2 regions of the Vibrio maritimus genome follow, and region 2 is predicted to be linked to the other one. Evidence: predicted binding sites of a transcription regulator. Region 2 holds the regulator's gene; the other holds the start of a gene.
What was found. The regulator PurR, encoded in region 2, represses purine synthesis genes. The targets are predictions, from matches to a motif close to TNANGNAAACGTTTNCNTNA.
Positions count from the first base shown of each region.

Region 1: a site for PurR is predicted at 2,543-2,562, ahead of glpX (class II fructose-bisphosphatase). Genes of this name have one in related genera too.

Region 1 covers NZ_CP090438.1:3,289,559-3,293,748, reverse strand. Annotated here, with positions in the region: gene LY387_RS15175 (DUF805 domain-containing protein) at 1-160, shown strand, start outside; gene LY387_RS15170 (DUF3135 domain-containing protein) at 245-574, opposite strand; gene LY387_RS15165 (helix-turn-helix transcriptional regulator) at 688-1,308, opposite strand; gene glpX (class II fructose-bisphosphatase) at 1,476-2,483, opposite strand; gene zapB (cell division protein ZapB) at 2,809-3,051, shown strand; gene LY387_RS15150 (TetR/AcrR family transcriptional regulator) at 3,248-3,892, shown strand; gene LY387_RS15145 (DHH family phosphoesterase) at 3,996-4,190, shown strand, end outside.
Region 2 covers NZ_CP090438.1:2,375,553-2,379,742, forward strand. Annotated here, with positions in the region: gene torR (two-component system response regulator TorR) at 99-809, opposite strand; gene torD (molecular chaperone TorD) at 1,091-1,744, shown strand; gene purR (HTH-type transcriptional repressor PurR) at 2,082-3,086, shown strand; cyclic di-GMP riboswitch class I at 3,266-3,354, shown strand; gene LY387_RS10790 (TfoX/Sxy family DNA transformation protein) at 3,472-4,062, shown strand; gene LY387_RS10795 (TVP38/TMEM64 family protein) at 4,181-4,190, shown strand, end outside.

The sequences.
Region 1 (4,190 bases), 910 kb from region 2:
GAGTTTACCGACGTTAGATCCTGCGACAGCCGCTCAGCCGTCGATGGTGCAAAGTTTGTTGTCGTTTTCAGCCCTAGCGTGTGGTGCATGGATTTTAGTGGAGTGCGGTTTTCTTAAGGGCACAGAAGGTCCTAACCAATACGGTGATGAGCCCAAGTAATGCGCTTACGAATCGTGTGAGAAAAGGGAAGCATTGGCTTCCCTTTTTAGTGCGCGACTGTTTTTCTATTACTAATGAGCTGGTTCAGCGCCACTCCTCATCGCGGCGAAATGGCAATACATCGGCCGTTTGTTTTGGCGATGGGAGATCACCATGCAGTGCCTCTGAAAATTTAACGATCTGCTTGTGGAGCTCTTCTCTCAACAGCACATTGGCGTGGATAGGGTTTTTGGCGCGCTGCAGCACTCGCTCAATGTGCGATTGTTGGGCATGCAGTCTTGGTTGCATGTCACTCGAGCAGCTCTCGATAAACTGCTCACACAATTGATGTCGCAGCTGGCTGAGCTTCTCAGGGTCTTCTTTTGCCATCGCTGCTAGCTCCTCAAAAGAGGGGAGTGAAATCGGCTCTGCCATGTTTGCCTTCCTATGCCTAACGTTATCGAACCATATTCATAGCGTAGGACTTAATGAGAAAAGACAAACTTAAATGCATGACGTGTCTCAGAGTTGAGACACGTAGGTTGGGATCACTGTTTTGCGTGGAACTTGTAGACGCATCGTCTGGCGCCTTTAACGATATGCTCATCGCGCTCGACGTTGACATCGCTGCCAACCAAGGCTTGAAATACATTGAGCTCAGATTGACATAGCGCTTCGCAGCGAGAAGCCGCTTTGCAAATAGGGCAGTGATTCTCGATGAGCACAAACCCATCATCGGTTTGCTCAAGCTCTGCCATGTAGCCATCTTTCTCGCGCAATTCAGTCAATTTCTGAACCTTGCTTTGCAAGTCGGGTAGTTGATCAAAGTGTGGTTGGTAGGTTGTGAGGGTGTTGAACTCGCGTTCTTTGGAGACTTTCTCAAGCCCCTCACTGCCAAACACATTCTCAATGGCGTCAATAAACTGAATGGTGAGGTCGCTATGGCGGTCGGAAAAGCGCGCATGACCTTGAGCGGTCAAGGACCAATGTCTATTCGGGCGACCCACTTTGACTTTGACGTCTTCGAATCGCAACAATCCATCCTCTTCAAGGCTTTGGAGGTGCTGCCTTGCCCCCATGGTCGTGATGCCCAAACGCTCCGCAATACGTTTTGCGGTGACGGCTCCCTCGCGTTTTATGATGTCTATGATGTGATCAGTGGCTTTCATCAGTGCATCCGTTCTGTTTGTTCAGCCTTAAGGTAAAGATAGTCGAGGTATTATGGCGGATAAGGTTAATAAAGCAAATTATTTACAATGTTGCGTATGGATAAATGACGTATAACCAAATAAAAAAAGCGCTGATGGAGATCAGCGCTTTTCTATCGCGAACCCGCTTAAAGGATGATATCGCGGATCTCTGGGTCTTTACGCTCTAGGTAGTGCGTAGACTTGATGCGTCGAATGGTACGACAGCGCCCACGGATCAGCAGGGTTTCTGTTGTCGCGATGTTGCCTTGACGAGCGATGCCCTCAAGTAGGTCACCCTTAGTGATGCCCGTTGCCGAGAATACGACATTGTCGCTACGTGCCATATCTTCCATACGCAGCACGACATTCGCTTCAACGCCCATTTCCGCACAGCGCTCAAGCTCGTCTTGTCCTGCTTTACGGTTTTCTTCGGTATCGCCTTTTACAGCGTGGCGAGGCAGCAGACGACCGTTCATGTCACCATCAAGCGCACGAATTACCGCCGCAGAAACTACACCCTCTGGCGCGCCACCGATGCAGTACATCACGTCGACTTCACTGTCTGGCATACACGTGAGAATCGATGCCGCTACATCACCATCTGGCACTGCGAACACGCGAACACCCATTGCTTGCATCTCAGCGATAACCTGATCGTGACGTGGTTTTGCTAGCGTGGTCACTACGAGAGTATCAAGGGTTTTGCCCAGCGCGGCTGCGATGTTGTTTAGGTTTTCTTTGAGTGGCTTGTTAAGATCAATGACGCCTTTAGCGCCAGGACCCACAACCAGCTTCTCCATGTACATATCCGGCGCTTTCAAGAAGCTGCCTTTCTCGCCCGCAGCAAGAACGGCTAGCGCGTTAGACTGACCCATCGCCGTCATACGTGTGCCTTCAATTGGGTCAACAGCGATATCTACCGCATCGCCACCGATACCCACGTGCTCACCAATGTACAGCATAGGTGCATCGTCGATTTCACCCTCACCAATAACGATTTCACCTTCGATATCGGTCTTGTTCAGTAGGCTGCGCATGACCTCCACCGCTGCACCATCGGCAGCATTTTTGTCGCCTCGTCCTAGCCACTTATAACCTGCTAGTGCGGCACCTTCGGTAACTCGTGAAAAAGCCATTGCTAAATCGCGCTTCATACTGACTCCAATTTAATGAAAAATGACAAATGATTTACGGCGCGAATTCTAGCATATCAGAAGGGAAACGTTTGCCTTTTTATCTGTTTGGTGGCGATCTTGTCGTTAAAATCGCAGATGATGGAGTGCTTGCAAAGCCGAAGCCATTATTGAATAACGTTTTTTAGTAAACGGCAGGTCAGTTTACGGCGCTTTTTTGACCGAATAGTGAAAAATCTGCAATATAGGACGTGTCTATCTTCTCTAGGCTGAGTAGAATGGGGCACTATAGGGTATATAGAATGAAGCATTTTCATTTCACAGGATTAAACAAGGGTAGGCCGAGATGTCTTTTGAAGTACTGGAACAACTAGAAGCAAAAATTCAAACTGCAGTTGACACAATCGCTCTTCTTCAAATGGAAGTAGAGGAATTGAAAGAAGAGAAAGCACAGCTAGCGAACCAAGCTGAAGAGCTACGCAGCAGCCGTGTAGAGCTAGAGCAGAAGACGGAACAGATGCAGCGCGAGCATAGCCAATGGCAAGAGCGCATTCGCAACCTACTAGGTAAAATGGACGAAGTAGAGTAATTCTTCGCTCCTTCGAGAATATTGAAAGCACCCTGCATTGGGTGCTTTTTTGTTTTCTCACCATGAATGGATCACGTGGTGAACATGCGAAACACGGGTGTTGTTTGGTCTAACCAGTGTAACTCACCGTCTCTTGACTTTTCGTGTACAAGTTGAGCACGTATACTAACTCTAACTAGGGAAAGGAAAAGTTAGAATGAAAACACGTGACAAAATAGTCTATGCCGCCCTCGACTTGTTCAATACTGATGGCGAGCGCAACGTGACAACCAACCATATTGCGGCGCACATTGAGATTAGCCCGGGCAATCTCTACTACCATTTCCGAAACAAACAAGAAATCGTTCGCGAGATTTTTGCGCTTTACTCGCAAGAACTCATCGAGCGTTTTACCCCAGTCCAAGGCCAGCAAGAGAGCCTAGCACTGCTGAAACATTACCTAGATTCTATCTTCACTCTGATGTGGAAATACCGCTTCTTCTATGCCAATCTGCCAGAGATTTTGCAGCGAGACCCAAAGCTGCATGAAGAGTACATCGAGGTTCAAGAGCGCTTGCAGGGCAACTTGGTTAACATTCTCAAGGCATTTGTAGAGCTAGATTTGCTCACCATCAACGATAAAGAGCTCAAGTCACTGGTTACAACCCTGCACATGATGGCGGTGGGTTGGTTAAGTTATCAGTCGGCGATGTCACCACGCACTAAAATCACCGAAGAGGTGATCCAACAAGGCATGCTGCAAATGATCCATGTGGTTAAGCCTCTGGCGACCGATAAAGGTAAAGAGCAACTAACATTGCTAGAAGATGGCGTTCGCATGATGGGTAGCCCAACAAGCTAACTGTCGCTAACGGCATGATATATAGCCAATTCGTATTGTCCAAACCCTACTTAACAAGTAGGGTTTGTGGTTTCTATCCCCGCATTAAAGGAAGAGTGTGAAGGTGCATTACGATGTATTCAATGGCGATGCCGACGGCATACTTGCCTTACTGCAATTACGTTTGGCGCAGCCAATAGAGAGCCAACTTATCTCGGGCATTAAACGTGATATCGCTTTGTTGCAGCAGGTACCACCCGAGCAGGCAAGCTCAGTGACGGTGCTTGATATCTCGATGGATAAAAATCAAGCCGCGCTT
Region 2 (4,190 bases):
TATACAACGACCAAGTATCTCTACATTGCTCCCATAAAAAAGCTCCAGCTATCAAAGAGACAACTGGAGCATTTTCTATCACTACACGCTAGCCGACTTTAATCACCAGCAAACATGTAGCCCTCGCCATGGACAGTGATAAATATCTGTGGATTCTTTGGATCTGATTCCATCTTGGCACGCATGCGACGGATAAGAACATCAATGGTTCTATCGTTCGGCGCATCAACTCGATGACTGATCATATTGAGGATACGCTCACGGCTCAGAACTTGATTTGGATACGTTGAGAGTGCAACTAACAATTCATATTCAGCCTTGGTCAGTTTTACAGGGTCGCCATTATTCGTCAGTGAACGACGCTGCTTATCGAACGTCCATTCACCAAAGTGAACCACATGCTCGTTTTGCACTGACTCTTCAAGTACTGGCTGTTTGCGCGCTAGTGAAATACGCCACAATAGGTTTTTTACTCGCACTAACAGTTCACGTAGCTCAAACGGCTTAGTGACATAGTCGTCTGCACCCATCTCAAGGCCAACAATACGGTCAATACTATCGGTGCGACCGGTCACCAAAATGATTCCAATGTCTGACTGACTTCTTAACTCTCTTGTCAGCATCAAACCATCTTCACCAGGGAGGTTAATATCTAACATAACGAGATCGATACTGGATTCTTCCAGCACCTGACGCATCGTCTGACCATCTTCAGCTTCGCTAACCAAGTAGCCTTCATTTTCGAAGTAGCCAGCCAGCTTACTGCGAGTGACTACGTCATCTTCTACAACCAAAACGTGATATTTCATCTGTGGTTTCTCAATCTTGTCATGACAGGGACATTCTATTCATAAACATTCACAATTCTAGTCTACATCCCCTCATAGGCATGGAAACCTTACTATTTTTTGATTCAAAACAACCAAAACGATTGCGTCTCATATGCAACGAATACTCGTGTTAACTTACCCTTAAAGAAATTAATTTTTGTCTTATTTTTTCATAAGTTAACTCAATTTTTCACACAACAAGTTATTGCTATTCATCTTTATTGGCTAAAATAGAGTTATCATTTTTGGAGATTATTCAAATGCAAGAAATCAAAGCATTTAATGAGCAACGCGCAGAAATCTATTGGTGGCTTTCAAGCCTATTCGCTGCCGAGCTCACTGATGATGAACTCAACAAATACCATAGCCCTGAAATTCGCTCTTTCTTATCTGGCTTAGGAGAAAACCCTTCCCTAAAAGAACCCATTCAGGTCTTTACAGAGTCCTTGAACCGCCTTCAAGTCAGAGAAGACGCACAATTAGAGCTTTCTGCCGATTTTTGCGATCTATTTTTAAAGTCGGACAAGCATGGCGCATTGCCTTATGCCTCTATGTATATTGGTAAGTCTGGTCTTTTAAATGATCAACCTGCACAGGATATGGCTGACCTGTTAGCTAAGCACAGTGTGGCAGTGAATAAGGACTTAAATGAGCCAGCGGATCACCTCGCGATCGAGCTAGATTTTCTAGGCAACTTAATCATTCGCTCCAATGAGCTTGAAGCGGAAGCACATATGAACGATGCGCTGCACGAGCAAGCAGAGTTCATCAAGAACTACTTGATGACATGGCTACCTCAGTTTGTTGCGAAATGCCAAACCAACGACGAGTTTGGGTTTTATGCCTCTGCCGCTAAACTACTCGAAGCATTCTGCCAACTTGACTACACCTACCTAGAGGGTGAGCAAGGCTAGCCAACCTTAAAGCGCAAATCATTTGCATCACATCTGTGAGAATTAATTTGCGCTTTAGTTATAAATTTATTGGATAAGTCATTGCCAGCGCCCAAACCTAAGTCTACAATCCGCCGTTTAAATGCAAATGCCCTTGGCATTCAACGCGGACTTGTGTCCAAAAACACCTGTTGAAATCTACGCTCTGAGCTTTTTTCGCCGTGGCTTGCATGCAACTTTCGGTTTTCGCAGCCAAATACTATGTTTACAACAACATAGCGTTATATGTTTGCAAAGACCACTATACTTGAAGCGGTACCAACGTTAATTATCAAGCCGCGACTAATAGGATATCACTATGGCAACTATTAAAGATGTCGCCCGCCTTGCAGGCGTTTCAACGACCACAGTATCCCACGTTATTAATAAGACTCGCTTTGTTGCTGAAGCAACTCAAGAAAAAGTGATGGCGGCGGTCGACGAACTCAACTACGCACCAAGCGCCGTTGCACGTAGCTTAAAATGTAACTCAACGAAAACCATTGGTATGTTAGTGACTCAATCAACTAACCTGTTCTTTTCTGAGGTTATCGATGGTGTTGAGAGCTACTGCTACCGCCAAGGCTACACGCTGATCCTATGTAACACTGGTGGTGTGTATGAAAAGCAACGCGATTACATTCGCATGCTGGCAGAGAAACGCGTGGATGGCATCCTCGTGATGTGCTCTGATCTTACCGAAGAGCTGCTAGAGATGCTTGATCGTCACGCCGACATTCCTAAAGTTATCATGGACTGGGGCCCAGAAAGCTCACAAGCGGACAAGATCATCGATAACTCCGAAGAAGGCGGTTATCTCGCAACGAAGTTCCTGATTGAAAAAGGTCACACTGATATTGCTTGTCTAAGCGGTCACTTGGAGAAAGCCGTGTGCCAAGAGCGTATCATCGGTTACAAACGTGCCCTTGCTGAGGCAGGTATCGAGATGAAAGACGATCGTATTCTTGAAGGCAACTTCGAATGCGATACAGCGGTTATCGCAGCTAACCGTATTGCTGCAATGGAAGACCGACCTACCGCTATCTTCTGTTTCAACGACACCATGGCGTTTGGCCTGATGAGTCGCCTACAACAACTGGGTGTGCGCGTACCTGAGGACATCTCTGTCATTGGTTACGATAATATCGAGCTGGCTGAGTACTTCTCGCCACCTCTAACCACGGTTCACCAACCTAAACGTCGTGTCGGTAAAAACGCGTTTGAGATTCTATTAGAACGAATCAAAGATAAAGGTCATGAAAAGCGCATTTTCGAAATGCACCCAGAGATTGTTGAACGAGACTCTGTCAAAAGCCTTACATAATGCTGACAAAAGTGCCTTTCCAGGCACTTTTTTTTGAACCCCATTCAAGTTTTCTTCTCTCGATTGTTAGTTTTTTACGCACCCTCAAGCACAAATAACCCACCATTATTTGAACCAACATCACATTTTTGCAACTGAGTAATCATAGGCTTATGTCGTTTTCATTTATTCTAATGAAGTCACGCACAGGGCAAACCATCTGAAAGGGTGGGACGCAAAGCCTCCGGCCTAAACCAATTTTTAATTGATAGGTAGCGGGGTTGCCGATGGCAAGGGGAGAAGACTCAGTTATGGCATATGCCTAACAGAGCTCTGACACCTGATTGCTATACTCTCGGACCTGATTCTGGTGACACAATCAATAACACCGAGAAAAGAATAAAGCATGGATAATCCTATACTAAAAAATTCAATGCAATTATTCGCTCAGCTTGGAAGAGTAAAGTCTCGCTCCATGTTTGGGGGATTTGGCATCTTCGTAGATGATACGATGTTTGCCTTAGCAGTGAATAACAAATTACATATCAGAACTAACCGTCAGACCGTATCCACCTTCAAAAAACTGGGTTACAAGCCTTATGTTTATAAAAAGCGTGGATTTCCCGTTGTTACTAAGTACTTCGCGTTACCTGAAGACTGTTGGCAAGATCAAGAAGGTATTCTCGATCACGCTAAACAGGCACTCGAGTTCGCGAAAACTGAGAAAGAGCAACAATCCGAAGCGAAACCTAATCGCCTGAAAGACCTTCCGAATCTTCGCCTTGCCACTGAGCGCATGCTCAAAAAAGCAGGCATTGAATCAGTGGTTGAACTTCAGGATCATGGTTCGGTTGAGGCTTTCAAGGCCATTCAGAGAACCCATTCAAGTACCGTAGGTTTAGAGCTTTTATGGGCTCTTGAAGGTGCGATAAATGGTACTCATTGGTCTGTGATTCCTCAGACTAAAAGAGACGAACTGGCTAGCTTAATTAATTAAGTTACGGTCATCTCGAGAAAAAATCAGCCTTATGGCTGATTTTTTTGTATTAGTTGAAAGGAAAAACATACTCAGCCTTTCTACTACACTAATACTGAGTCATCAAAAGGATATCGTCATGAGCAAGA